Regions from separate parts of the Janthinobacterium sp. BCJ23 genome, predicted to be linked through region 1. Evidence: predicted binding sites of a transcription regulator. Region 1 holds the regulator's gene; each other region holds the start of a gene.
The links. Region 1 encodes FNR, which switches genes on or off when oxygen is low (the NO sensors DNR and NnrR bind a similar motif). Its sites were predicted from a motif close to TTGATNNNNATCAA; they were not measured.
Positions count from the first base shown of each region.

Region 1 (7,305 bases):
GGCGCGTCTGCCCCCAATCCGCCCGGATTGCAGGGATCTTGTATGGCTTTTTTGAGCGGAATTTGACCGAAATACCGCTTTATTTCGATGCCAGTTCGCTACGCTTATTTCATCCGGGGAATTTTGATCCACATCAAAGTTTTTTCACGGTCAAACACTTACTCTCTGGCCACCATCATAAATAGTAATTCCAGGGAGAGTCTTTGTGGATCAATCGCTGAACTATAACTACAAGATCGTGAAGCAATTCGCGGTCGCTACTGTGGTATGGGGCATCATCGGCATGCTGGTTGGCGTTATCATCGCCGCTCAGCTGGCCTGGCCTGCCCTGAACCTCGACATACCATGGCTGACATACGGACGCCTGCGTCCGCTGCACACGAATGCGGTGATTTTCGCCTTCGGCATCTGCGGCCTGTTCGCTACTTCGTACTACGTTGTACAACGCACCTGCCAGGTGCGCCTGTTTTCCGACAAACTGGCCGCCTTCACCTTCTGGGGCTGGCAAGCCGTGATCCTGTGCGCCGTCGTTACCCTGCCCATGGGCATGACGCGCGGCAAGGAATACGCGGAACTGGAATGGCCTATCGCCATCCTCATCGCCGTCGTCTGGATCGCCTACGCCATCGTGTTCTTCGGCACGCTGATCAAGCGCAAGGTCAAGCACATCTACGTGGCCAACTGGTTCTTCGGTGCCTACATCCTGGCCGTGACGATTTTGCACGTGGTCAATGGCGCCGTCATGCCAGCCTCGTTCACGAAATCGTATTCCGCCTATGCGGGCGTGCAGGACGCCATGATCCAGTGGTGGTACGGCCATAACGCGGTGGGTTTCATCCTGACCGCCGGCTATCTGGGCATGGTCTACTACTTCATCCCGAAGCAGGCCGAGCGCCCCGTGTACTCGTACCGTCTATCGATCGTCCACTTCTGGGCACTGATCTTCACCTACATGTGGGCGGGCCCGCATCACCTGCACTACACGGCATTGCCTGACTGGACGCAATCGATCGGCATGGTCTTCTCGCTGGTCCTGCTGGCGCCAAGCTGGGGCGGCATGATCAACGGCATCATGACCCTGTCGGGCGCCTGGCACAAGCTGCGCACCGACCCGATCCTGAAATTCATGATCGTCTCGCTGTCGTTCTACGGCATCGCCACCTTCGAAGGTCCGATGATGTCGATCAAGACCATCAACTCGCTGTCGCACTACACCGACTGGACCGTTGCCCACGTGCATGCGGGCGCTCTGGGCTGGGTGGGCTTCATCACCATGGGTTCGATCTACTACCTGCTGCCGCGCCTGGCTGGCCGCACGCAGATGCACAGCACGCGCCTGGTCGACGTGCACTTCTGGGTGGCCACCATCGGCATCGTGCTGTACATCGCCGCCATGTGGATCGCCGGCGTGATGCAGGGCCTGATGTGGCGCGCGGTCAATCCGGACGGCACCCTGACCTACACCTTTGTCGAGAGCGTGAAAGCGACGTATCCGTACTACGTGGTGCGCGTGGCCGGTGGCCTGCTGTACCTGTCGGGTATGTGCATCATGGGCTACAACACCTGGATGACCCTGCGCGGCAGCAAACTCCCCGTCGCCCGCATTCCGGAACTGAACGCGGCGCACGCCTGATAGGAGCGAAAGCAAATGAAATTTTCACATGCATGGATTGAGAAAAACCCCTGGCTGCTGATCGCCCTGGTCACGGTGGTGATCAGCATCGGCGGCGCCGTCGAGATCGTCCCCCTGTTCTTCCAGAAGAGCACGACGGAACCGGTCGCCGGCCTGAAGCCGTATTCGCCGCTGCGCCTGGCGGGCCGCGACATTTACGTGCGCGAAGGCTGCTACAACTGCCACTCGCAGATGGTGCGTCCGCTGCGCGCGGAAACGGAACGCTATGGCCACTATTCGGTCGCCGGCGAGTTCGTCTATGACCGTCCGTTCCAGTGGGGTTCCAAGCGCACGGGGCCCGATCTGGCCCGCGTGGGCGCCCGCTACAGCGACGAATGGCACCGCACGCACTTGAACAACCCGCGCGACGTGGTGCCCGAGTCGAACATGCCGTCCTACCCCTGGCTGGCGAAGACCAAGCTGGTGCCTGACGAGATCGTGCCGAAGATGCGCGCCCTGAAACGCCTGGGCCAGCCGTACAGCGAGGAAGAAATCGCCGCCGGCCCCGCGCAGCTGCAGGACAAGACGGAAGAAGACGCCCTGGTCGCCTATCTGCAAGGCCTCGGTACATTAATCAAAACAAGGAATTAGCATGGCAATCGAAAACCTGTTTGACAGCGCCAGCAGCGTCATGACGGTGGTTTCCTTTACGACGTTCGTGGGCATCCTGTGGTGGACGTTCAGCCGCAGCAACAGCGACTTCGACGCGGCGGCACGCCTGCCGTTCGCCGACGACGCGCTCGACTATCCGGCCGAGGCCGAGATGAACCTGGCGAAGGAGCATAACCATGGCTGACTTTACCAATGGCTTCTGGAATATCTACATCATCGTGCTGTCCCTGCTGGGCATCATCGGCTGCGGCGTGCTGCTGTACTCGCAGTCGAAAGTGAAAGTGGTCGCCGGCGCCCCTGCCGACGGCACCACGGGCCACGTCTGGGACGAGGACTTGAAGGAACTCAATACGCCGATGCCGCGCTGGTGGATGTGGCTGTTCTACATCACCATCGTCTTCGCGCTGGCCTACCTGTTCCTGTATCCGGGCCTGGGCAACTATGCCGGCAGCCTGGGCTGGAAATCGACGGGCCAGTACGAGGAAGAGCTGAAGAAGGCGGAAGCCGACTACGGTCCCCTGTTCAACAAGTACCTGAGCCAGGACTTGAAGACGGTGGCCGCCGACCCGCAGGCGCAAGCCATCGGCCAGCGCCTGTTCCTGACCTACTGCGCGCAATGCCACGGTTCGGATGCGCGCGGCAACAAGGGCTTCCCCAACCTGACGGACAAGGACTGGCTGTATGGCGGCGAACCCGACATCATCAAGACCACCATCCTGCACGGCCGCAATGGGCAGATGCCTCCGATGGGCGCCGCCCTCGGCTCCGAAAAGGATGTCGAGAACGTGGCCCATTATGTGCTGAGCCTGTCGGGTTCGACCTCGGATCCCGTCAAGTCCGTGCTGGGCAAGGCCAAGTTTGGCGCCTGCATGGCCTGTCATGGCGCCGATGCGAAGGGCAACCAGATGCTGGGCGCGCCGAACCTGACGGACAAGGTCTGGCTGTACGGCGGCAGCGCCGATACCATCATGGAAACCGTACGCAAGGGACGCAGCAACACCATGCCGGCCTTCAGCGATTTCCTCGGCGAATCCAAGGTGCACGTGCTGTCGGCGTATGTCTGGAGCCTGTCGAATCCTCAGACGCCCGTGAAATGATGTAATGGAACCTCAAGTCATCAAGATGTATGCGGCCCGCGAGCAGATCTACCCTCGCGAGGCCAAAGGACGCTACGCTACCTGGCGATGGGTATGCGTATGGCTTACCCAGCTCGCGTTCTACGGCTTGCCGTGGTTGACCTGGAATGGCAGGCAAGCCCTGCTGTTCGACTTGACCACGCGCAAGTTCTACATTTTCGGCGTCGTGCTGTGGCCCCAGGATTTCATCTATCTAGCGGCCCTGCTGATCATCTGTGCGTATTTGTTGTTCCTCGTCACGGCCATTGCCGGGCGGGTGTGGTGCGGGTTCTCTTGCCCGCAAACGGTATACACGGAAATTTTCCTGTGGGTCGAACGCCGCATCGAGGGCACGCGCAGCGCGCGCATGGCCCTCGACAAGCAAGGCCCGTCCGTGCGCAAGGCGTTCAAGAAGACGGCCAAGCACCTGGTGTGGGGCGCCATCGCCCTGTGGACGGGCTTTACCTTTGTCGGCTACTTCACGCCGATCAAGGAACTGGCGCGCGAGGTGACCACCCTGAATTTCGGTCCCTGGGAATGGTTCTGGGTCTTGTTCTACAGCCTGGCAACCTACGGCAACGCGGGCTGGCTGCGCGAGCAGGTGTGCAAATACATGTGTCCCTATGCGCGCTTCCAGAGCGCCATGTTCGACCAGGACACCCTGATCATCACCTACGATGCCAAGCGCGGCGAACCACGCGGCGCCATGAGCAAGAAGGCCGGCCACAACGACAAGCTGGGCGATTGCATCGACTGCACCCTGTGCGTGCAGGTGTGTCCGACCGGCATCGATATCCGCAACGGCCTGCAGTATGAATGCATCGGCTGCGCCGCCTGCGTCGATGCCTGCAACAGCGTGATGGACAAGGTCGAGCGGCCGCGTGGCCTGATACGCTACAGCACCGACCATGCGATGGAAAACAACTTCAATTCGAAGCAGATACGCCAGCGCGCCATGCGCCCGCGCGTCTTGATCTACACTTCCATCCTGGCCCTGATCATCATCGCCGTATGTACCTCGCTGGCCCTGCGCACGCCCCTGAAAATGGACGTGATCCGCGACCGCGGTTCGATGGGACGCGAAGTGGAAGACGGCATGATCGAAAACGTCTACCGCCTGCAGATCATGAACACGTCCGAGCAAAGCCAGCATTTCAAGATCAGCGCTTCCGGCTTGCCGGGCCTGACCTTGCTGACGCGCGAAGAAGTGACCTTGCAGCCGACGGAAACGCTGGGCTGGCCGATCCGCCTGCGCGTGCCGCACGGCGTGGGCGAGAAGGGCTCGAACAAGATTGCGATCGAATTGCAATCGCTGGACGACCCGTCGCTGCATGTGCGTGAAAGCGCGGTCTTCATCGTGCCGCGTTAATGCAGGAAGGCCGGTCCCCGCATGGGGGCTGGCCGTTTACACAGGAGAAATACCATGTCCGACAGTCTGAAACTGCAGCCTCCCGTTGCACCGTGGTACAAGCATCGCTGGCCATGGCTGCTGATGATCGGTCCCGGCCTGTCCGTGGTCGTCGGCAGCTTCATGGGCTATATCGCGTTTACGCAGCCCGACGCGCTGGTGGTGGGCGATTATTACAAGCAGGGCAAGGCGATCAACCAGGATTTGAAGCGCGACACGATCGCCAGCGACCTGGCCATGGATACGAGCCTGGCGTACGACGTGGCGTCAGCGCGCCTGACCGGTTCCGTGCACAGCTTCGGCAAGGCCTATCAGGGGCCGTTGCAGCTGCACCTGGCGCATGCGACTTTGCCGGAAAAGGATATCAAGCTGCTGGTGCAGCCCGATGCGGCCGGCAATTTCTCGGTCGCGCTGCCGATGCTCGAGCGCAGCCGCTGGCAGGTGCTGGTGGAAAACGACAAGCGCGAGTGGCGCCTGTCCGGCATCTGGACCTGGCCCGTGCAGCGCAGCATCGCGCTGCATGCGGATGAAGAGCTATAAGCCTTACTTGCAGACGTCGGTACCGGCTGTAATGGCTTTCAGCTTGGCAGGCTGCAGGATCTCGATCTCGCGGTTCGAGACGCGCAGCCAGCCTTCCTTCTTGAATTTCGACAATAAACGGCTGACGCTCTCGATGGTCAGGCCCAGGTAGTTGCCGATTTCCTCGCGCGACATGCGCAGCTGGAATTTGCTGCTCGAATAGCCGCGCGCCTCATAGCGCGACGCCAGGTTGACGATGAAGGCGGCAAAACGCTGCGTCGCCTGCATATTGCCCAGCAACAGCATCACGCTTTGCTCGCGCGTGATTTCCTGGCTCATCATGCGGTGGAAATGCCGCAGCAGGGTCGGCATATTGCCCAGCAATTGTTCCAGGCTGGAAAACGGGATTTCACACACTTCGCTGTCTTCCAGCGCCACCGCATTACAGTGGTGGCGGTCGGCGCTGATGGCGTCCATGCCCAGCAGTTCGCCGGCCATCTGGAAACCCGTCACCTGCTCTTCGCCGCCCGGATTGATCTGGTACGTCTTGAAGTGTCCCAGGCGGATCGCGTACAGGTTCTGGAACGAGTCGCCGATGCGGAACAGCGAGGCGCCGCGCACGATCTTGCGGCGGCGGCCGATGATCTGGTCCAGCCTGTCCATGTCGCCCATATCGAGGCCCATCGGCAGGCACAATTGATGCATGCTGCAGGTCGAGCATCGCGCACGCAACGCTTCCACGGTCACTGTGGGCAAGGTTGGAGTGAGTAGCGCTTCAGTCATGTCGGTACCTTTTAGAAAATGCAACAACAAGTTTACTGCATACAGGGTTGCCGTGTGCCAATTTCACGGCAATTTCGGCGAATAAACGACGTTCCGACTTTAATTATATGGCAACATCGTCAAAAGCCCATGCGGGGAGGGCCATTTGCGCGGCGCCGCTTGCCAACTTGATGTATTGATAGGAAAATTCCTAACAGCATTATCTGCCGCCTGTGCCGCCCGGTACTGAAAAGGAAATCATGAAGCCTCTCGGCATCAAAGCAAAAGTCGCGCTGGCCACCAGCCTGACCTCGATCGCCATGATCGCGCTGGTCACCATGATCCAGGTGCAGCATATGCGCGACGACTTCACGCGAGTACTGCTGAGCCAGCAGTCGTCCCTGATCAGCCGCACCGCTGCCGAGCTCGACGACAAGCTGGGCATGCTGCTGCAGATCGTCACCCTGACGGCCAGGCAGCAGCCGCCGGAACTGATGGCCCAGCCGGCCCAATTGCGCGAATACTATTCGCGCCGCTCGATGCTGGTGCTGTTCGACGACGTGCTGGTGCTCGATGCACATGGCGCCGTCGTGGCCGACATGCCGGAAGTGGCGGGGCGCGCCGGCATCAACGTTGCCGAGCGCGAGTATTTCCAGACCGTGCTGCGCACGCGCCAGCCCATGATCACCGAGCCGATGCTCGGCAAGTCGAGCGGCATGCCCATCGTGCAGATGGTGGCGCCCGTGCTGGCCGCCGATGGCCAGGTGGCCGGCGTGGTGATCGGCGTGCTGCGCCTGTACAAGGACAACCTGCTGGGGCGTCTGCGCTCGGAAAAGATCGGCAAGAGCGGCTATTACTTCATCCTCACGCGCGGCGCCGTGCCGCGCTACGTGCTGCACCCCGATACCAGCCGTTTGCTGCAGCCGCGCCAGCCGAGCGCCAACCTGACGACCACCCAGCTGCTGAAGGAAGATGGCGAAGGCAGCATGGTCAGCACCAACAGCCGCGGCATCACGGCCGTCAACAGCTTCAAGCGTTTGAAATCGGTGAACTGGCTGCTGGCTACCTCGCTGCCCGTCGCGGACGCCTTCGAACCGTTCGATGGCGTGCTGTACCGGCTGGTGCTGTGGAGCATCCTCGCTTCGCTACTGGCCGCATTTGTTCTGGGCTGGGTCACCGTGCGCCTGCTGTCGCCGCTGGTGCGCCTGCGCGACACC
Region 1 is NZ_JCAQAW010000005.1:374,076-381,380, reverse strand. Features, by position in the region: gene ccoN (cytochrome-c oxidase, cbb3-type subunit I) at 206-1,633, shown strand; gene ccoO (cytochrome-c oxidase, cbb3-type subunit II) at 1,649-2,263, shown strand; gene AC54AG_RS18660 (cbb3-type cytochrome oxidase subunit 3) at 2,265-2,468, shown strand; gene ccoP (cytochrome-c oxidase, cbb3-type subunit III) at 2,461-3,381, shown strand; gene ccoG (cytochrome c oxidase accessory protein CcoG) at 3,386-4,768, shown strand; gene AC54AG_RS18645 (FixH family protein) at 4,823-5,347, shown strand; gene fnr (fumarate/nitrate reduction transcriptional regulator Fnr) at 5,351-6,109, opposite strand; gene AC54AG_RS18635 (response regulator) at 6,349-7,305, shown strand, end outside.

Region 2 (7,305 bases), on a different contig from region 1:
AACGCGCAGCGCCTCGACGTCCGGCGCCTGGCGCAGCTGCAAAAGGCGCCGTACACCGTGTTCCAGCTAGACGCGACGGCGTATCCGGGCAGCAGCGGCAGCCCCTTGTTCGATCCCGAGACCGGTCTCGTCTACGGCATCGTCAACATGGTGTACGTCAAGGGCCTCAAAGAGGCAGCCATCAGCGCGCCCAGCGGCATCACGTACGCGATTCCAAGCAGCCACATGCAGGCGATCTTGCTGAAGAATAAATGAATCGTCAGTTGCGCCCCTGCCTCAACCGGTCAGTAATACCGGGCTCATCCCATGTCGGAAAAAAAAAGGGGTAAAACGACCGTTCACCCCCATGCTGTTCCATCAGGCCACCGAATTTACGGATCTGGGCCCCCATGTAATCGAGGTCCAGCCGTAGCAGCACGGCCGGCGCCCCCACGCGCGTGCACTCGCGCTCGCCGCCGAAGTCCTGGAAACCCAGCATGCGCTTGTAAAACACCACATGGCGCGGGTTGACTTCGATCACGTAATCCGTAAAGCCGTGAATATTGTGAGCATAGATATAAGAAATATGAATCAGCGCCGCAAACACGCGCTTGCTCACGCCCTTGTCGATGGCCAGGCGCGACGGTTCGCACAGGCGCCGGCCTTGCTCGCGCAGGACGTCGAGCTTGTCGCGGAAGTTTTCATCGGCGGGCAAGCCCGTCTCGTCGTTATCGAGGCACAAGGTCATGGTGCCGACGGTGGTGCCGGCCGTTTCCGCAAACAGCGTGATTTTATTCAGCGCATGCGCCGTGCAAGGATCGACGGCATAGCCGCGCCAGCCGTACATCTTGCGGATCAGCAAACTGGCCGCTTCGCGCCGGCCACGCGAATTGGCCATGCGGATATGAAAACGCTGCAGGTCGAGCTCATGCTCCATGGCCGGGTCGATCTGCCCCTCGCCCACCACCAGATCACTGAAGTTGCCTGGCGTGTCGAAGGAAATTATGGGTTCATCTTCAAAGCTCATCTTGTCCTCACGTTCATCGGCAGCCGTCGAGACGGACTGAAGCCAATGCCTTGTGACAAGAGAAAAACTGGAGAAGTTCCCAGCAATAGCTAAAAAAACAGAAGAAATTTGCCTTGGGATAGCAAAATAACACGATGAAATTTGTCTATAAGTACAAAATGGCAAATATAATTGCTGTTTTGATATTGACGAGCCTGCTGTTAAAAAAAGCTTTCCGGTATCAATAACACGTCGCCCGGCCGCATCATGACGTTGGCGGAAATATCGCCTTCCTTCAGCAAATCGTCGAGCCGCACCCGCAGCTGCTGCTGGTTGCCTTCGCGTACCCGGATGATGCTGGCCTTGTTGCCGGCCGCGAAGTCGGTGATGCCGCCCACCGCGATGAGCACGTCCATCAGCGACATGCCCAGCCGGTACGGCAGCGCCTGCGGCTTGGCCGCCTCGCCGATGACGCGGATCTGCTCGCCATATGGTCCCGAGAAGTTCGTGACGATGACCGTCACCACGGGCTGCTGGATGAACTTGCTCAAGGCTTGCTCGATATCGCGTGCCAGCTGGGTCGATGTCTTGCCGCTGGCGGGCAAATCCTCGACCAGCGGCGTGGTGATCTTGCCGTCCGGCCGCACGGCCACCGTCAGCGACACTTCCGGATTGCGCCAGACGATGATGTTGACGGAGTCGCCCGGACCGATCAGGTAATCGTGCATGGGGGCGCTGTCGTCGGAAGGCGCCAGCGGATGGCGCGTGCGGCAGGCGCCCAGCAGGCTGGCGGCGCCCGCCAGGACCAGCGTGTTGCAGACAAATGCACGGCGAAATGGATTCATGCGGAGCCTCTTTGAGTCGATGCGCGTCCATGGCCGGCCCCGCAGAACCAGCCTGGGCCGCGAACTTCCTATGATTATTAAAACCCGGCAAGTGAACCTTGAGGCGTATCAAGAAGCAATCATCTTGGGAAATCTTGCTCCACAGCCGCCCTATACTTTGCTTACTCAACAAGCAAGTATTTCTTGCAAGACGCCGTCGTTGTCCGCGCCGCCAACCCATCTACCGGGCAGCACCGTTACCTGAAGGAAGCGACATGGAAGAATTGATACAGCAACTGCTTTCCGGCTTGAAAGGCATCTGGAAGTACCGCTGGCATGCGGTGCTGGTGGCGTGGCTGGTGGCCATCGGCGGCTTCATCAAGGTGATCACCCTGCCCGACGATTACCAGACGTCGGCGCGCGTGTTTGTCGATACGCAAACCATCCTCAAGCCGTTGATGGCCGGCATGACCAGCGTGCCGAACACGGAACAGCAGGTGGCCATCATGAGCCGCACGCTGCTCAGCCGCCCGAATGTGGAGCGCGTCATGCGCATGGTCGACCTCGACCTGGACTCGAAGACCGTGCGCGAGCACGAAGCCCAGCTGGACAACTTGATGAGCCGCATCAAGATCACTGGCACCAACGCGTATGACATCTACACCATCAGCTACAGCGGACGCGACCCCAAGCTCGTGCGCGACGTCGTGCAAAGCCTGCTGACCATCTTTGTCGAAGGCAGCTTCCAGGGAAAGAAAGGCGATTCGCAGAAGGCGGTGCAGTTCATCGACGAGCAGATCAAGAATTACGAGGACAAGCTGAGCGCGGCGGAAAACCTGGTGAAGGAATTCAAGATCCGCAACAACCTGCTGCTGCCGCGCCAGGGCATCGACTATGGCAGCCAGCTGCTGATGTCGTCCGATAGCCTGAACAATGCCAAACTGGAACTGGTCGAGGCAGAACAGGCACGCAAGGCCATCCAGAGCCAGATCGAGGGCGACGAGCCCGTGCTCGACCTGGAGCCCAGCGCGTCGGCCATCACGAATCCCGAGCTCGACGAGCGCATCGCCTCGATCAACAAGAACCTCGACAGCCTGCGCATGCAATTTACGGAACTGCATCCCGACATCATCGCCTCGAAGCGCCTGGTGGCCCAGCTGGAAGAACGCAAGATCGAGGAAAACAAGCTGAAAGCGGCGTCCGGCGACCCGGGAAAGAATTACAGCCCCATGCTGCAGCAGCTGAAGGTGGCGCTGACGGATGCGGACGCCAAGGTGGCCGCCATCCGCGCCCGCGTGCAGGAATACAGCGCGCGCAACGAGCGCCTGCTGGCGCAAAGCAATGCCGTGCCCGAGGTGGAATCGCAGCTGGCGCAGCTCAACCGCGACTACATCATCAACAAGGAAAACTATGAAAAGCTGATCGGCCGGCGCGAAGCGGCCAAGCTGTCGGGCGAACTCAGTTCCACCACCGACATGATGGCCTTCAAGATCATCGACCCGCCCACGGTGCAATATGCGCCCGTCGGCCCGAACCGCCCGCTGCTGTTCAGCGCGGCGCTGGGCGCGGCCCTGGTGGCCGGCGTCGCCACGGCCTTGCTCATCAGCCAGGTGCGCCCCACCTTCCTCAGCCCCTCCGAACTGCGCGATGCCACAGGCTTGAACGTGCTGGGCACGGTATCGATGAACTGGACGCCGCTGCAGCAGGTACGCCGCCGCCGCGCCCGCTATGGCTTCGGCGCCTGCCTGGGCAGCCTGTTCGTCCTGTACGGCGGGGTCATGACGGCCGCGCTGCTGAAATTCTAGATCCAAGGGAGCGACGATGAGCAGCAAGGACAGCGGCAAGCACGAACCCACGATCCTCGGCGTGGCCGAGGCCAGCGTGCCTTATACGGTGAACGGTACGGATGGCGCGGACGCAAGCCGGTCGCCCCGTTACCGGCCCCTGAACCTGGCCCGGCTGGCCGAGCAAGGCATGCTCACGCACGATGGCGGGCGCAGCGCCGTGGCCGAGGATTTCCGCATCATCAAGCGCCCGCTGCTGCGCCAGGCGCGCGCCAGCGGCAGCGACGCCATCCGCCACGGCAACCTGATCGTCGTCACCAGCGCCATGCCGGGCGAAGGCAAGACCTACTGCGCCGTCAACCTGGCCATGAGCATCGCCATGGAACTCGATATCACGGTACTGCTGGTCGATGCCGACGTGGCGCGCCCGTCCGTGCTGAAAGTGCTGGGCCTGCCGCCGGAGCCGGGGTTGATGGACGTGCTGCTGGACCCGCAACTGGCCATGGCCGACGTGATCCTGAAAACCAACGTGGCCAATCTGAGCATCCTGCCCGCCGGGCGCAGCAACAAGCACGCGACGGAATTGCTGGCCAGCCGAGCCATGAGCCGCTTGCTGGCAGAAATCGCCAGCCGCTATGGCGACCGCATCGTCGTCTTCGATTCGCCGCCCCTGCTGATCACCAGCGAAGCGCACGCGCTGGTGGGTCAGATGGGGCAAGTGGTGATGGTGGTCGAGGCGGAAACGACGACCCAGCACGCCGTCAAGGAAGCGCTGCGCCAGATCGAGTCGTGCGAACACATTCATTTGATCTACAACAAGACCAAATCGTTCCCCGGCAACGACTACTACGGCTATGGCCATTACGACTAGCCGCCGGGGCTCGCTACCGCTGCTGCCCTTGCTGTCGCTGCTGCTGCCCGTGCCGGCCAGTGCCATCGACTGGCTGGCAAAACCGTCGCTGCGCCTGCGCGAAAGCTATACGGACAATGCCTTGCGCGCGCCGCCCGGCAAGGCGCAATCGGACTTCATCACGGAAATCGCGCCCGCCATCGCCCTCATCGGCACCGGCCCCCGCCTGCGCGTCCACCTCGATTACAGCTGGCACAAATACCTGTCCGGACAACGGGCCGATACCGACAACCACGAACTGCAGGCCTCGGCCGACGCCGAGCTGGTCAAGGACTGGTTCTTCATCGATGCCAACGCCAGCGTGAGCCGGCGCAACATCTCGCCGTTCGGCCCCCAATTGATCGACGACCTGCCCGACACGGACAATGCCAGCACCGTGCGCACCACGGGCATCAGCCCGTATCTGCGCCACCGTTTCCGCGGTCTGGCCACGGCCGAGCTGCGCTATACGCGCAACACGGTCGACAGCGGCGGCGACTTGCTGTCCGTACACAGCGATGAAATGGAATTGCTGCTCAGCGGCGAGCCGCGCGGCACCGGCTGGACGTGGAACGCCAGCCACGACGTGCGCCGCACGCAGGACAGCAAGCTGGCGCCCGTGCGCATGCAGCGCAGCAGCGTGGGTCTGCGCTATCCGTTCAGCAGCAAATGGTCGGCCACGGCCAGCGGCGGCATGGAAAAGGAAGGTTATATCTCGGCCAGCGGCAAGGCGCCCGAGGGCCGCTTCTGGTCGCTGGGCGGCGTGTGGACGCCATCGCCGCGCACCAGCGTGGCCTTCAGCACGGGCAAGCGCTTCTTTGGCACCACCTACAGCCTGGACGCCACGTTCCTGCAGCGCCATACCAACTGGCAACTGAACTACAGCGAAAACATCACCACCATGCCGACGCAGTTTTCGCGCCTGGGCAACCGCGACGCGGGCCAGTTGCTCGATCAATTGTGGCGCGGCATCTTTCCCAATGCGCGCGACCGGCGCCTGCGCATCGATGCCTTCCTGCGCTACGCCAACAGCCTGGGGCCGGAACGGGGCGCCATCAATTACTTCAGCCACCGCTATTTCCTGCAAAAGCAGCTGAAGCTGACGATGGCGCGCGCCACGGCGAAAAGCACGATGATCGCCGGCATCACGGCCGTCGACCGCACGGCGCAAACGGCCAGCGGCATCGACAGCGGCTTGCTGCCCGGCGTGGAATTCGGCAGCGAAGACCGCACGCGCCAGATCAGCGGCAATGTGGGCTGGAGCTGGCAAGCCAGTTCGCGCACCAGCGTGAATGTCAATGCCGGCTACGCCAGCGTGCGCTCGCTGAGCGTGCCCCGGCGCGACAACAACGTCACCATGACGGCCGGCTACACGCGCATCCTGCAGCAGAACATGACGGCCAGCATCGACGTGCGCCATACGCGGCACGCCAGCAACCGCGGTGGCGACTACCGCGAAAACGGCGTCAGCGCCACGCTCACCATGCAATTCTAAGGAGCCCGCATGTCCGACCCCTCTCTTGCGTCCGCCGTGCCGGCGCACCTGCTGTGCGTGGTGGCCGCGCGCCCCAACCTGATGAAGATGGCGCCCATCCTGGCCGCCCTGGCCCGCCAGGCGCCCGCCGTGCGCGTCACCTTGCTGCATACGGGCCAGCATTACGACACGGCCATGAATGGCCAGCTGTTTGCTGACCTGGATCTGCGCCCGCCCGATATCTGCCTCGACGTGGGTTCCGGCAACCACGCGCAGCAGACGGCCGAGATCATGCGCCGCTTCGACGCCGTGCTCGACGCGCATCCGCCGCTGGCGCCCGATGGCGTGCTGGTGGTGGGCGACGTCAATTCCACCTTGGCTTGCGCACTGGTGGCGGCCAAGCGCGGCATGCCCGTGATCCACGTCGAGGCGGGCTTGCGCAGCGGCGACCGGCGCATGCCCGAGGAAATCAACCGCGTGCTGACGGATCAGTTATCCAGCCTGCTGCTGACCAGCGAGGAAGGCGCGCGCGCCAACCTGCTGCGCGAAGGCATCGCCCCCGAACGCATTCACTTCACGGGCAACGTCATGATCGACAGCCTGCGGCGGCAACTGCCGCGCGCCGTACCGCCCGCCGCCACCCTGCGCGCCCACGGCCACGCCTGCCCACCCGCGTATGGTCTGTTGACCCTGCACCGGCCATCGAATGTGGATGCGCCGGCGCAACTGGAAGCGCTGCTGCGGGCGTTGGGGCAATTGTCGCAACAACTGCCACTACTGTTTCCCATCCATCCGCGCACCCTGGCCGGCTTGCGCCTGGCGGGCCTGGAGCCGCTGCCGGCGCGCCATGCCATCGTCTGCCTGCCGCCGCTGGGCTATTTGGAAATGCTGGGCCTGATGCAGGACGCGCGCCTGGTGCTGACGGATTCGGGCGGCGTGCAGGAAGAAAGCACGGCCCTGGGCGTGCCCTGCTTGACCCTGCGCGACAATACGGAGCGGCCCGTCACCGTGACCGAAGGCACGAACACGCTGGCAGGCACGGACCCGGCCAGCATTTTGGCGCTGGCGCGGGACATCCTGGAGACGGGCGGCAAGCATGGCCGCATTCCACCGCTGTGGGACGGCCACGCGGCCACGCGCATCGCCGCCGTCATCGCGCCCTGGCTGGCGGCGCGCCGGGGCACGCCGTGACGCCGCCGCTGATATTGCGCAACGCGCTTACCATCGACGTGGAAGATTACTTTCAGGTGTCCGCCTTCGCGCCGCACATCGCGCGCGCCGACTGGCCCCGCCTGGAATGCCGGGTCGAGGCGAATATCGAGCGCATCCTGCTGCTGCTCGACAGCCGG
Region 2 is NZ_JCAQAW010000002.1:96,294-103,598, reverse strand. Features, by position in the region: gene AC54AG_RS06480 (S1 family peptidase) at 1-255, shown strand, start outside; gene AC54AG_RS06475 (N-acyl amino acid synthase FeeM domain-containing protein) at 260-1,006, opposite strand; gene AC54AG_RS06470 (XrtA/PEP-CTERM system exopolysaccharide export protein) at 1,207-1,830, opposite strand; gene AC54AG_RS06465 (XrtA system polysaccharide chain length determinant) at 2,085-3,614, shown strand; gene AC54AG_RS06460 (XrtA-associated tyrosine autokinase) at 3,631-4,464, shown strand; gene AC54AG_RS06455 (TIGR03016 family PEP-CTERM system-associated outer membrane protein) at 4,448-5,977, shown strand; gene wecB (non-hydrolyzing UDP-N-acetylglucosamine 2-epimerase) at 5,987-7,147, shown strand; gene AC54AG_RS06445 (XrtA system polysaccharide deacetylase) at 7,144-7,305, shown strand, end outside.
Region 2: a site for FNR is predicted at 1,929-1,942, ahead of AC54AG_RS06465 (XrtA system polysaccharide chain length determinant). Genes of this name have one in related genera too.

Region 3 (7,305 bases), on a different contig from region 1:
TGGGGATCATCGGCGCCATGCTGCCCGTCATGCCGACGACGATTTTCCTCATCCTCGCCCTGGCCTGCTTCAGCCGCGCCTCGCCGCGCCTCGAGCACTGGCTGCTGCAGCATCCCCGCTTCGGTCCGCCGCTGCGCCAGTGGCGCGAACACCGCGCCGTTTCGCGGCGCGGCAAGGCCATGGCTTGCTTGGGCATGGCCATCGGCTTTGTCGCCATGTGCCTGGGCCACCCGCCGTGGTGGGTCATCGCCATGGTGGGCGCCATGGAAATCGCCGTCCTCATCTACCTGCTGCGGCGTCCCGAAGGCCCTGCCGCCAGCGGGGCAGAATCTGCCCGCGAAGAGGGCAATGGCGGGCAGTAAACCGCCCTGCCCGCATCCAAAAAACGGCAAGTGAGCCGAACTGCACATAAAAGCACTGCGATGCATCCGCAGGGCGCGGCGAACTTTTCACCAAGATGCGGTGCCTTCGCACCCCTCCACGTGATTAAATTCGGCAAGAACGCCGCTTTCCCGCTTTTTCAACCAACAAACACGCACATAGACATTATTTGCATATTCAAAGCAAGATTCTGTCGTAGGAGTAATAACACGATCGGAGGTATACTACGCAACCGACGTAACAGGCTGGGCGATTTGGCCCCTGCAAGCGCGCCTGTCATGGTCCAATAAAAAAGGAAACACTGCATGACCACACCACACCGTACGCCGGTGATTCGCATCGATGGCGCGAACAAGACCTTCGCGCTGCCCAAAGGCGAACAATTCCACGCGGTCAAATCGGTCACGCTGGAAGTCTATCCCGGTGATATTTTCGGCCTGATCGGCAAGAGCGGCGCCGGCAAATCGACCCTGCTGCGCCTGATTAACCTGCTCGAGCGCCCTGACAGCGGCACCATTACCGTGGCCGGGCGCGAACTGACACGCTTGGGCAAGAGCGACTTGCGCGACGCGCGCCAGAATATCGGCATGATTTTCCAGCAGTTCAATCTGCTGCAAAACGCCAGCGTCTTCGACAACGTCGCCTTCCCCCTGAAAATCCATGGCACGACCAAGGGCGAGCAGATCGCCGCCAGGGTCGAGGAATGCCTGGCGCTCGTCGGCCTGTCCGACAAGCTGCACAGCTATCCGGCGCAATTGTCCGGCGGGCAGAAGCAGCGCGTGGCCATCGCCCGCGCGCTGGCCAGCCACCCCGACGTGCTGCTGTGCGACGAGCCGACGTCCGCGCTGGACGCGGAAACGACGCGCGCCCTGCTCGACACCCTGCGCGACATCAATGCGCGCCTGGGCGTGACCATCGTCATCGTCAGCCATGAGCTGTCGGTGCTGGGCGCCATCTGCAACCGCGTCGCCGTCGTGGAAAAAGGCGCCATCGCCGAACAATTCGATCTGAGCGACACGGCCACCCCGCGCAAGACGGCGCTGGGACGCGAGCTCGCTTATTACGGCACCGAGGCGTTTGAAGCCACCGCATGGAAGGATGCAACACATGTTTGAAGAATCGATCAATAACATCATCAACCTGCTGCCGGAAATCTGGGTGGCGCTGGGCCAGACCATGACCATGCTGGGCATTGGCCTGACGGCCGCCATCCTGGTCGGCGGCCCGCTGGGCATCCTGCTGTTCCTCGTGTCGGAAGGCCAGTCGCTGGAAAACCGCCCGCTGTCGATGATCTTGGGCTGGCTGGTGAATACCGTGCGCAGCTTCCCCTTCATCATCCTGCTGGTCGCCCTGACGCCGTTTACGCGCATCATCGCGGGCACCTCGATCGGCCCGCTGGCAGCTGCCGTGCCGCTGTCGTTTGCCGCCATCCCCTACCTGGCGCGCCTGGTGGAACAGAACCTGCGCGAAGTGCCGCGCGGCGTGATCGAAGCGGCGCACGCCATGGGCGCGTCGGAAATGCAGATCATCTTCCGCGTACTGCTGGTCGAAGCGCGTTCCGGCCTCGTGCTGGCGCTGACCGTGCTGTCGATCAGCTTCCTGTCGTATTCGGCCGTGGCCGGCGTGGTGGGCGGCGGCGGCATCGGCGACCTGGCCATCCGCTACGGCTACTACCGCTTCGAGACGGACATCATGGTCGCCACCGTGGCCATCCTGATCGTGCTGGTGCAAACCATCCAGTTCGCCGGTACGCGCATCGCCAAGCGCCTCGACAAACGTTAATTCATATTCAGTATTTCAGTACAAGGAAAAGCATGAACCACATTCGCCGCACCCTGCTCGTCGCCGCCACCAGCCTGGCCTTCGCCACCGCCGCCCACGCCAAGGACCCGAAAGAACTCGTCATCGGCACCAGTTCCGGCCCCTACTCGGACCAGCTGAAACTGGGCATCAAGCCTATCCTGGAAAAACAGGGCTACAAGGTCAAGATCGTGGAATTCAACGACTACGTGCAGCCGAACTACGCGCTGGCCGAAGGTTCGCTCGACGCCAACGTGTTCCAGCACATCGTGTATCTGACCAAGTTCGCCACCGATAACAAGCTGCCATTGAGCCCCTTGATCACTGTGCCGACCATGCCGATCGGCCTGTACGGCGGCAAGCAGAAGTCCCTGGCCGACGTGAAGAACGGCGCCACCATCACCATGCCGAACGACCCGACCAACCAGGCGCGCGCGCTGGTCATGCTGGCCAAGATGGGCTGGATCAAGCTCAAACCGAACGTCGACCCGCTGCGCGCGTCCGAGCGCGACGTGCTGGAGAACCCGAAGAAGCTGAAACTGGTGCCGCTGGAAGCGGCGCAGCTGCCACGCTCGCTGGCGGACGCCGACTACGCTTTCGTCAACGGTAACTTCGCCCTGGCCGCCGGCATGAAGCTGACGTCGGCCCTCGCCGTGGAAAAGATCTCGGACAGCTACATCAACCTGGTGGCCATCCGCACGGCCGACAAGGCCAAGCCATGGGTCAAGGACCTGGAAGCGGCCTACCGCTCGCGCGCCTTCCTCGACGCAACGAACAAGTATTTGGCCGGCTACGAAAAAACGGACTACCAGCTGGCGCTGGAAAAAACGCTGAAAAAATAAAGCGGCACATGCCATGCAAAAAGACGGCCAGGTTCACACCTGGCCGTCTTTTTTATTGTCCGCGCCGCATGGGCGCAGCCGGTCACTGCTTAGAAGCGGTAGCCGACACCGACACCGATCAGGAGAGGATCGACCTTGACTTCGCTGGCCTTGGCGCCACCGATGAAGACGTCGCTGCGAATCTGCACTTTCTTGATGTCGAAGTTCAGGGACCAGTTTTTATCCAGTTTGTAGTCGACACCGGCTTGCAGCGAGTAGCCCCAGCTGTCGTGCTCCAGGCGGCCGGCGCCGTTCAGCAATTTCACGTCGGAGATATTCGTGTAGTTGATGCCGGCACCCACGTAAGGGCTGAACTGTTTTTCAGGCATGAAGTGGTATTGCAGCGACAGGGTCGGCGGCAAATGCTTGAAGGTACCGATATTGTTGCCATCGAGCTTGACGTCATGCTTTTGCGGGTAAGTCAGGATCAGCTCGGCAGCGATATTCGGGGTAAAGAAGTACGAAATATCGATTTCAGGAATCGTCTTGCTGCTGACCGTCAAACGGTCGGATGCGCCGACGCCACCAACAGGAGCAGATTTATCGGCCGGATCGAGGTGCACGGCGCGCGCACGGACCAGCCATGGGCCTTCCTGTGCCATTGCGTTGCTGGCGAATGCGCCGATGGCGGCCAGGACGATTGCTGCTGCAGTTGCGGACTTTTTCATTCTAGTTCCCTCTTTTTGTCGTTAAGTAACGCTGCGAAGTCTAAGATTGCAGTGCAACAAAAACTTTGATCCACATCAAATAGTGCTAGATGGCATCACTAGAGGGATTTTTTCCTTTACCCAGGTCAAGAAAATGCCGCAGCGCGTCAATTCGCCTCGGCAAACACGCTGGCGACCCAGTCGGCGAACACGCGCACGCGTGGCGACAATTGCCGGTGATGGGGATACAGCACGGACACGGGCAGCGGGTCGGGACGCAAGTCCCGCAGCACTTCCACCAGCTCGCCAGCGGCCAGCGCCGATTCAAGGTGATACCGGGGCGCCTGGATCAGGCCCATGCCCGCGCGGCAGCAGGCGTGGTACGCGTCCGCATTGTTGACGGACACCGTGCCCGGCAAGGCCACGCTGTGCCGCTGCCCATCCACCTTGAAATCGAAGGGCCAGACCTTGCCCGTTTGGGCGGAAAAGAAATTGACGGCGCGGTGGCCCGCCAGTTGCGCCAGATTTTCCGGCGTGCCGTGTGCGGCCAGGTAGGCGGGACTGGCGCAGGTAAGCTGTTCGAGCAACGCCACCCTGCGCGCCACCATCGACGAGTCGCCCAGTTCGCCCACGCGCAGCACGCAATCGACCCCTTCGCGCACCAGGTCGACGAGGCGGTCGCCCATGCCGATTTCCAGTTCGATCAAGGGATAGCGGGCGCAGAACTGGTCCAGCACGGGCATGACGAAATGCATGGCCAGGGTCGCGTGCAAGTCGATGCGCAGCTTGCCGGCCGGCTGCTGCGCCGCCGAGGAAAACACGGCTTCCGTTTCTTCCAGGTCCGCCAGCAAGCGCACGCAGCGCTGGTAATACGCTTCGCCATCGGGCGTGGGCGTGACTTGCCGCGTGGTTCGCTGCAGCAGGCGCACGCGCAGCCGCGCTTCGAGCTGCTTGATCGCATGCGTGACGGTCGCTTTCGGGTAGCCGAGGTCATGCGCCGCCTGCGTGAAACTGCGTAACTCGACGATGCGCGTAAAGATCCGCATCGCATCAAATCGGTCCATGCCGTGCTCCATTGTTACTCCCTGTTGCACAGTGTAGCGGTTCAACGCGTATTTTCCGATTCTTCATGATAACTGGCGGCACAAGTTGCCCGCCACGCAATCGCCACTTGCGCCGATGTCACTGGATTGCCGCCTGCCCGCGCAGCATACTATCCAGTTCACACGATACAAATGAGAATAGTAATGATTATCATTTGCGATATAATGAATGACCTCGCTAGGCGACTACAAAAAAGGAATGGGAGACATGGATATATTGAGGGAACTGCGTGAATCGGGCTTGAAAGTGACCATCCCCCGCTTGCGGATTCTGCAGCTGTTTCAAGAAGGCACGATCAAGCACCTGAGTGCGGACGATGTCTACAAACTCTTGCTGGCCGAAAAGATCGACGTGGGCCTGGCCACCATCTACCGCGTGCTGATGCAGTTTGCCGAAGCGGGCATCCTGTTTCGCCGCCACTTCGAATCGGGCCACGCCGTCTTCGAACTGAACGAAGGCCAGCACCACGACCACCTGGTCTGCACCGGTTGCGGCAAGGTCGATGAATTCGTCGATGAAGGCATCGAGCTGCGCCAGAACGAAATCGCCGCCGAGCGGGGCTTCGTGCTGCACGAGCACGCGCTGTCGCTGTACGGCACCTGCGCCGAGTGCACGGCGAAGAAAGTCCCGCCGCGCAAAGCGTCCTGAGGCAGCGCGCAAGCTAGCGCCTGGCAAGCCAGCTGCGCTACACTGCGTACGCCGCAGCTCGATAAAAGGACAAGGACAAGCATGTACATCGGAGAAATCGCCCGCCTGGCGGGCACCTCGCCCAAGGCCTTGCGCCACTATGAAGCGCTGGGCTTGCTGGGGGACGTGCGCCGCTCGGGCGTCTATCGCGTCTACACGCAGCAAGACCTGGCGCAAGTGAAGCTGATACGCCAGGCGCAGGTCCTGGGCTTCCGCCTGGCCGAACTGCTGCCCGTCCTGGCCGGCGACGACACGGACTGGGCCGCCCTGTCGCAGCACATCGCCGCCAAGCGCGCGCAGGTGCGGCAGGATATCGCCCGCCTGCGCCAGCTCGACGCGCAATTGGCCGACATCGACACGGAAATCGGCGACTGCCTGGCACGCCAGCGTCTGCAAGAGGCCGCTTGACTCTGCCACTAGGGGCAGGCTTTAGCATGCAAGCTCTTCTTTAACGGACAGCTTGCATCATGACCAAGACGACACCCAAGCGCATTTTGATACTCCTCGGCCACCCGTCCAGCGACAGCTTTTGCGCCGCCCTGGCCGATGCCTACGCCGCCACGGCCCGCAGCGAAGGCCACACCGTGCGCGAGCTGCGCCTGGGCCAGCTCGACTTCGATCCCATCCTGCACGAAGGCTACCGCCAGGTGCAGCCGCTGGAAGCGGACTTGCTGGCGGCGCAGGAAGCCATCAGCTGGGCCGAGCATCTGGTGTTCGCCTACCCGATCTGGTGGGGCGGCGCGCCGGCCCTGCTGAAGGGCTTTGTCGACCGCGTCTTCCTGCCCGGCTACGCCTTCAAATATCGCCCGGGCAAGGCATTCCCGGCGCAGCTGCTGCTGGGCCGCACGGCCCAGCTGCTGGTGACGATGGATACGCCGCCCTGGTATTTCCGCTGGGTCTACCGCATGCCCGGCATCCACCAGCTGCGCAAGACGACGCTGGAATTTTGCGGCATCAAGCCCGTCAAGGTGGCCAGCTTCGGTCCCATTTTGAACTCCACCGAGCCGCAGCGCGCGCGCTGGCTGGAACAGGCGCAGGCGCTGGCCCGGCGCCTGTAAGTTGCTTGCCATGCAGCCATCTTGCATACGGTTTTGACAAGCTGGTAATCAAGCCGTCATATTCAAAGGCTACCATGATGATATTGCCTGTTTGTCAGTCGCCTTGCTCTCGCGACAACAAGGGTCCGACCGTCATCTAAAGGTAGCCGCTGTGGAGTTCAACGCTTCTCGATTGCATCTTCCCCGTTATCGCACGTCCGTGGCGTCCGACCTGTGCATCGCCACGGAATCCGTGCAGGCCGACGCCAGCAATTTCGCCGTGCTGGAACTGTTCACGGAACGGCGCGACATGATGAGCCTGCCCGTCACGGAACAGCACAAGCCCATCGGCTTGATCAGCCGTAACATCTTCATGTCGCAGATGTCCAAGCCCTTTTATCACGAGGTGTACGGCAAGAAGAGCTGCATCGCCTTCATGGACAAGGAACCGCTGATCGTCGACGGCGCCATGAGCATCGAAGACCTCACCTTCCGCGCCGTGGAAGCGGGCGAGAAGGCGCTGGCCGACGGCTTCATCATCACCGAAGATGGCGCGCTGGCCGGCGTGGGCTTCGGCTTGCAGCTGATGAACGTGGTCGCCACCATGCAGGCGGAAAAGAACCGGCAGATCATGCACAGCATCGATTACGCCAGCGTGATCCAGCGCGCCCTGCTGCGCACCTCCGATGCGGAATTGCGCGCCACCCTGCCCGACGCGCACCTGGAATGGCAGCCGCGCGACGTCGTCGGCGGCGATTTCTACTTTTT
Region 3 is NZ_JCAQAW010000002.1:1,126,785-1,134,089, forward strand. Features, by position in the region: gene AC54AG_RS11085 (YbaN family protein) at 1-362, shown strand, start outside; gene AC54AG_RS11090 (methionine ABC transporter ATP-binding protein) at 687-1,496, shown strand; gene AC54AG_RS11095 (methionine ABC transporter permease) at 1,489-2,163, shown strand; gene AC54AG_RS11100 (MetQ/NlpA family ABC transporter substrate-binding protein) at 2,196-3,023, shown strand; gene AC54AG_RS11105 (OmpW/AlkL family protein) at 3,113-3,730, opposite strand; gene AC54AG_RS11110 (LysR family transcriptional regulator) at 3,877-4,773, opposite strand; gene fur (ferric iron uptake transcriptional regulator) at 5,021-5,461, shown strand; gene AC54AG_RS11120 (MerR family transcriptional regulator) at 5,543-5,908, shown strand; gene AC54AG_RS11125 (NAD(P)H-dependent oxidoreductase) at 5,968-6,558, shown strand; gene AC54AG_RS11130 (SpoIIE family protein phosphatase) at 6,731-7,305, shown strand, end outside.
Region 3: a site for FNR is predicted at 3,796-3,809, ahead of AC54AG_RS11105 (OmpW/AlkL family protein). Genes of this name have one in related genera too.

Region 4 (7,305 bases), on a different contig from region 1:
GCGGATTGATCATGAAGCCCAGCACGCCAGCGCCCAGCATGTTCCAGAAGGCGACGGCGACAAAGCACATCAGAGGCCAGCGCAGGTTTTCCATCCATGGCGCGCGATCCTTCAGACGCCAGTTTTCCCACGCTTCGTGTCCCAGCACGATCAGCGGCACCACTTCCAGCGCGCTGAAGCTCGCGCCGATGGCCATCACGGGCGTGGTGGTGCCGGCGAAGTACAGGTGGTGGAAAGTACCGGGTATCCCGCCCAGCATGAACAGCGAGGCAGAGGCCAGGCTGGCCGCCGTGGCCATGCGCACCGACACCAGGCTCAGGGTCGAGAAGATGAAGGCCAGCGCCGTCGTGGCGAAGACTTCAAAGAAGCCTTCCACCCACAGATGCACCACCCACCAGCGCCAGTACTCCATCACGGACAGGTGCGTGCGCTCGCCGTAGAACAGGCCGGCGCCGTAGAACAGGCCGATGGCGCCCACGGATGCGGTCAAGAGCGCCAGCAAATTCTTGTCGCCGCCCGGCTTGCGCAGGGCCGGCACGACACCGCGCAGCATCAGCACGAGCCACAGCAGGATGCCGATGTATTTACCGATCTGCCACAAGCGTCCCAGGTCCACATATTCATAACCCTGGTGACCGAGCCAGAAATTCCACTCGGGCGGCATCACTTGCGCAATGGCCAGGTAGTTGCCGATGAAGGAGCCGACCACCACGGCGACGAGGGCCCAGAACAGCACGTCGACACCGAGGCGCTGCCACTTGGGGTCCTTGCCGCCATTGATCAGGGGCGCGAGGAACAGGCCGGCGGCCAGGAAGCCGGTGGCGATCCAGAACAGCGCGGCCTGGATATGCCAGGTGCGCGTGAGCGCATACGGGAACCAGCGCGACACGTCGATGCCGTAGAACTGCTGCCCTTCCACCGTGTAGTGCGCCGTGAAACCGCCGATGAAGACCTGGAAGATGAACAGCGCCACCACGAGGAACAGGTACTTGCCCAGTCCCCGCTGCGAAGGCGTCAGCGCGAAAGTGGTGAGCGGGTCGCGCGGACCGGCCGCCGGCAGCGCTTCGTCATGGTCGCGCAAGAAGGCCCAGCCCCAGACGAGGAAGCCCACGCCGGCCAGCAGCACCACCACGCTGGCAACCGACCAGACGAGGTTTTCGCCGCTGGGCTGGTTGCCGATCAGCGGTTCGTGCGGCCAGTTGTTCGTATAGGTCACTTTCTGGCCAGGACGCTCGGTCGCGGCGGCCCATGCCGTCCAGAAGAAGAATTGCGTCATCTGTGCGCGCCGCTCGGCGCTGGGCAGGGTGTTTTCCTTCATGGCGAAATGCTCGCGGCTTTTTTGCAGCGCCGGCGCGTCGGAAAACAGCTGGTCGTAATAGTGGGCCGTGTTGGCGATCGCTTCCACGCGGCGCGGCGACAGGCGCAGCACTTGCGCATCATCGGTGCGGTTCCCGCGGTATTCAAGCTTGAGCGCTTCGCGCAGCGCCGCCTGCGCGGGGCCGTCGAGCGCCGCGTACGCCTTGCCATGCTGCTCTTGCGCGGCCAGTTCCAGCCAGGCCGTCAGTTCGCGGTGCAGCCAGTCGGCCGTCCAGTCGGGCGCCTGGTAGGCGCCATGGCCCCAGATGGAGCCGAGCTGCATGCCGCCGACCGATTGCCAGGCCGTCTGGCCGTCGAGGATGCCCTCGCGGTCGCACAGCTGCCGGCCATCCTGCGCCAGCACTTGCGCGGGGATGGGCGGCGCCTGCCGGTACACTTCGGCGCCGTAGTAGCCGAGCAGCGAAAACGTCACGATCAGCACACCGATCAGGGTGAACCAGAGTTTTTTGTAGGGACCCATGGGTCTTTCCTTTGTCAGTGCACCACGGCCGGCGCAAAGCGCTCGAACAGGATATTGTTTTCAGTATGGATGTGCGCCATTAGGTCTTCGCGGAAGGTGCGCAAGCCCGTGTACAGCGCGCGCCAGGTGGTGCAGGCGCCGGCCGGCGCGGTGATGTCGTTCGTCATTTCCTCCATCGCGCGCAAGGCCACGCCATGGTCGTCATGCTCCATGCGCATCACGTTGATGGGCGCGCCGGCCCGGGGGCCCTGGCCACGCACTATCATGGGGAACAGCACGTCTTCTTCCTTGCGCATATGGCTTTCCAGTTCCTGCGCCATGGCCGACAGGTGTTCCGCCAGCCCGTGCGGACAGTCGGCGCGGTCGCCATGCACCTGCTCGACCTTGCGCGCCAGGCGTATCAGCTCGGGCAGCTGCTCGCGGTGCACGGCGTGGTAGCGCGACAGGATGTGTTCCACCAGCTCGGTGGCCGAAGCTTCCTGCCAGTCACGCTCGCCGCTGGCGTCAGTCCGTCCTGCCAGCACTTGCAGTTCCTTGACGATGGGCGCCGTGTCCACGCCGGCCGCTTCGGCCGCCGCGCGCAGGGTCTTGTTGCCGCCGCAGCAGAAATCCAGGCGGTGGGCATCGAACAGGCGCGTGGCGCCAGGGATGCGGCGGGCCAGCTGGCCCAGGGATTGGTCGATCATTTCCATAATGGTTCCTTGAGGATGAATGGGGTTTATTGATGGGCGCCAGCGTGATAGACGCCGGGCACGGGTTCGCCAGTCACTTCCAGCACGCCCACGGCGCCCTTGCCTGCGCGCGACAGCGCATGGTCGACCAGCAGATAGCTGCCAGGATGCTGTACCTTGAGTTCGACGATGGTCGCGCCGCCCGGTGCCACCAGGGTGGTTTGCACGTCGTGTTTCGGGCTGCTGATCGAGCCTTCGCTGTACACCTTGTCGAAGATCTCGCCGATGATGTGGAACGATGAAATCTTGTTCGGGCCGCCGACGCCGAAATAGATGCGCACCGTCTCGCCGACTTTCGCCTGCAGTTTGTGCGTTTTGCTCAGGGCGCCCACTTCGCCGTTGAAGACGTAGTAGTCAGGCAGCTCATTGGCCATTTTTTCCAGGTTCGCTTCCTGGTGCACGGGTGCGCCGTGCGGACGGCCCGTGTACATCTCGCCCTGCATCACGTAATACTCGCGGTCGACTTTTGACAAGCCGCCTTCCGGTTCGACCAGGATCATGCCGTACATGCCGGCCGCGATATGCTGCGGCACCAGCGGCGTGGCGCAGTGGTACACGAACAGGCCGGGATTGAGCGCCTTGAAGGTGACGGTTTTTTCCTGGCCAGGCGCCACCTGCGTGTGCTGTCCGCCGCCATGGCCACCCGTCACGGCATGCAAGTCGATCGAGTGGATCATCTTGCTGTCCTTGGCGTTGAACAGGGTCAGTTCCACCGTGTCGCCCACCTTCGCGCGCAGCATGGGGCCGGGCACTTGCCGGTTGAAGGTCCAGTAGGTAAAACTGGTGCCGTCATCGAGCTTGCCCGGCAATTCCACCGTCTCCATCCGGTATTTCAGGGTTTGCGGCGCGCGCGCGCCGATGGCGGTCGGCACGGAGGCCGGATTGGCCGCCACGCTGACGGCCGAGGGATCGGGACCGCGCATCGGCGATGGCGCGGGCGTGTACAGGGCCAGCGCGGCGGCCTGGCTCGATTCGCTGGCAGCGCTGCCGGCGCCAGCGGCCTTCGGTGCCGCCGTCTCGGCCAGCGAAGTGCCGCTCACTTCCAGCTTGCCTTCCATGCCGATCTGGCGGTGGCCGGGGATCGAGCAGTAATAGGTGAACGTGCCGGCGCGCGTGACCTTGAAGCGCACGGTGGTGCTGCCGCTGTTGGCGCTGAACTTGGCCGATGCGACGTTCAGTTCCGGGATCAGCAGATCGTGCTCGGCGCCTTCGCCGCTTTTCAGCACCAGTTCCACCGTGTCGCCCACCTTGGCCGACAGCACGGGGTTGACCTGGCCCTTGGCGTCGATGAACACCATCTTGCCGTCGACGATATTGGTTTGCAGTTCATAGCGCTTGACCGCGGCGGCGGCCGGTTTGGCGGCGGTGGCGGCGGCGCTGGCAGGGAGGCTCACCTGGGCTTGCACGGACAGGGGCATGGCCAGTACGCAGACGGCGGCGGCGATGGCGCGGAGGGAGGGAGTCGTTTTCATCAAGCTTTCCTTGGTCTTGTATGCCGGTTCGGCACCCTTACCTAGGCAATCCGTGTGCCAGGAAAAACTTGTTTTAAATCAACGATTTGAAAAATGCAGGGTCGATATGACCCTGTTCAAGCATGGTCCGTTGTACCCTGCATGGTACTTATGACCACCACCGCCATCCACCTGCTGTTACTCACCGACCTGGTCGCCGACCTGCCCGTGGCCGTGCGCCTGCAGCGCCTCGTCGGCAGCCTGCGCGCCCACTTCGGCTGCGAGGCCGTGGCCTTGCTCAAGCTCGATGGCGAGCATTTGCGCCCCGTGGCGATGGCCGGCCTGGCCAACGACGCGCTGGGACGCCGCTTCGCCGTCGCCGACCATCCGCGCCTGGCCGCCATCCTGCAGCGGCGCGGCGTGCTGTGCTTCCATCACGACAGCTCGCTGCCCGATCCCTACGATGGCCTGATCGCCGAGCGGGCCGGCGAGCCGCTGCCCGTGCACGACTGCATGGGCATGGCGCTGGACCTGGAAGGCGAACGCTGGGGCGTGATCACGCTCGACGCGCTGCAGGTGGGCACCTTCGATACGCAGGCGCAGCGCGACCTGGGCGAACTGGCCTGCGCCATTGAGGCGGCCGTGCGCGTCACGCGGCTGGAAACGGAAATCCGCGCCCTGCGCCTGTCGGGCGGCGCCATGCTGGCCGATGCCCAAGCGCCGCGCGAGGAACACGATTTCGTGGGCCAGAGCAGCGCCATCACGCACTTGCTGCACGAATTGCAGGTGGTGGCCGATTCCGAACTGCCCGTGCTGCTGCTGGGAGAGACGGGCGTGGGCAAGGAATTGTGCGCGCACCGCCTGCACCGGCTGTCGCGCCGCGCGGGCAAGCCTTTGATCCACGTCAATTGCGCGGCCTTGCCGGAATCCTTAGCAGAAAGCGAATTATTCGGCCATGTGCGCGGTGCGTTTTCCGGCGCCGTCAGCGACAGGCCCGGGCGTTTCGAGGCGGCCGAAGGGGGTACCCTGTTTCTCGATGAAGTGGGCGAATTGCCATTGTCGATACAGGCCAAGCTGCTGCGCACCTTGCAAAATGGCGAAATCCAGCGCCTGGGCGCGGACCGGCCGCGCCGGGTCAACGTACGCGTGATCGCCGCCACCAACCGCAGCTTGCGCGAACATGTGCGCGACGGCTCGTTCCGCGCCGACCTGTATCACCGTTTATCCGTGTATCCCGTGCCGATTCCGCCGCTGCGCGAGCGGGGCAATGACGTGCTGCTGCTGGCCGGGGGTTTCCTGGAACTGAACCGCGCGCGCCTGGGCTTGCGCAGCCTGCGCCTGTCCGCCGCGGCGGAAAACGCCTTGTGCCATTACCGTTGGCCGGGCAATGTGCGCGAATTGGAACATGTGATCAGCCGGGCCGCGCTGAAAGCCGTGATACGCGGCGCGGACCGCAAGGACATCGTGACCCTGGAAACGGATATGCTCGATCTCGATGCGCTGGAAGCGCCGGCCGGCACGGACGCGCCGCCGCTGGCGCCAGCCGCGTGCGGCACGCCGGCGGCGCCGCTGCTATCGATGCATCAGATCGTGGAAGCGAGCCAGCGCCAGGCCATCCGGCAAGCGCTGGTCCTGCATCAGGATAACTGGGCCGCTGCGGCGCGCCAGTTGGGGCTCGACGCCAGTAACTTGCACAAGCTGGCGCGCCGCGTCGGCTTGAAAGCCTGAGCCGGCGTTACCGCTCAGCGATGAGTGACCAGGCTGCTCGGCAAGCTGTGCAGGTAAGCGGCCAGGTCCTTGATGTCCTGGTTGCTCAGCGGTTTTACCTGGCCCGTCATGATGGCGTTGTTGCGGCCGTTGGCCTTGTCGCCCCGTTTATACGCGGTCAACGCATGTTCCAGGTAATCCTTGTGCTGGCCCGCCAGTTTTGGGTACGACGGGTCGATGGGCGAACTGTAATCCTTGCCGTGGCAGGTGGCGCAGCTGTATTTTTCGGCCAGGGCCTTGCCTGTATTGATATTGCCGGCGGCGCTGGCGGAAAACGAGACGGTGGCGCAAACGAGGGCGGCGAGTAGTTTTTTCATCAGGCTGGTCCTCAGTTCGTCTTGGCTTGTTGCGCATAATACGCGGCGACATCGGCGATATCCTGGTCCGACAGGCTGCTGGCGATGCCCTTCATGCTGGGGTGCTTGCGGTCGCCCTTCTTGTAGGCTTGCAGCGCATTCTCGATATATTTTGCCGGCTGGCCGCCGATCATCGGCACCTGGAATACTTCAGGAAAGGTTGCCTTGTAACCGGGAATGCCGTGGCAGCCGATACACATTTCCACCTTGGCAGGGGCTGCCTTGGCGTTTCCTACAATGTCAGCCGCTGTGACGGCATTTGCTATGCCGGCAAGCACGAGAAGTGCAAATATTTTTTTCATAGTGGCAATGTGAACAAAGGTAATCGGAGAAACGCCAGAGCTGGTTTTTTTGATTTTATGTGTTGACAATTAAGGTTGCCAATTAATCTGCTGCTTGCCGATTCTAGCCAAGATATTCTTGCAAGTCCACCTATAAAACCCGCATTGTAGGCACGCAGGCACAGGCCGTCCGCGTGACGCTGGGCCACAGTTCTGTTTATACTCACCATTTCCCCACTTTGGCAGACCGCTCATGCAAGCACAGCACACCCAGCAAGGCCAACGCTTCGAAGGTTCCGACAGCTACGTCGCCACCGCCGACCTGAAACTGGCCGTGAATGCGGCGCTGACCCTGCAACGCCCGCTGCTGATCAAGGGCGAACCGGGCACGGGCAAGACCATGCTGGCCGAGGAAGTGGCCGCCGCGCTGAACATGCCGCTGATGCAATGGCATATCAAATCGACCACCAAGGCGCAGCAGGGCCTGTACGAATACGACGCCGTGTCGCGCCTGCGCGATTCGCAGCTGGGCGACGAGCGCGTGCGCGACATCCAGAACTACATCGTCAAGGGCGTGCTGTGGCAGGCGTTCACGGCGCCCGAACCGGTGGTGCTCCTGATCGATGAAATCGACAAGGCCGACATTGAATTTCCGAACGACCTGCTGCGCGAACTGGACCGCATGGAATTCTATGTGTATGAAACGCGCGAAATGGTCACGGCGCGCCACCGCCCGCTCGTCATCATCACCTCGAACAACGAGAAGGAATTGCCGGACGCCTTTTTGCGCCGCTGCTTCTTCCACTACATCAAATTCCCGGACAAGGACACGATGGAGCAGATCGTCGCCGTCCACTACCCGCACCTGAAACAGGAATTGCT
Region 4 is NZ_JCAQAW010000001.1:864,794-872,098, forward strand. Features, by position in the region: gene AC54AG_RS03915 (nitric-oxide reductase large subunit) at 1-1,837, opposite strand, end outside; gene ytfE (iron-sulfur cluster repair protein YtfE) at 1,852-2,529, opposite strand; gene nirK (copper-containing nitrite reductase) at 2,556-4,040, opposite strand; gene norR (nitric oxide reductase transcriptional regulator NorR) at 4,191-5,747, shown strand; gene AC54AG_RS03935 (c-type cytochrome) at 5,762-6,103, opposite strand; gene AC54AG_RS03940 (c-type cytochrome) at 6,115-6,444, opposite strand; gene AC54AG_RS03945 (AAA family ATPase) at 6,677-7,305, shown strand, end outside.
Region 4: a site for FNR is predicted at 4,109-4,122, ahead of nirK (copper-containing nitrite reductase). Genes of this name have one in related genera too.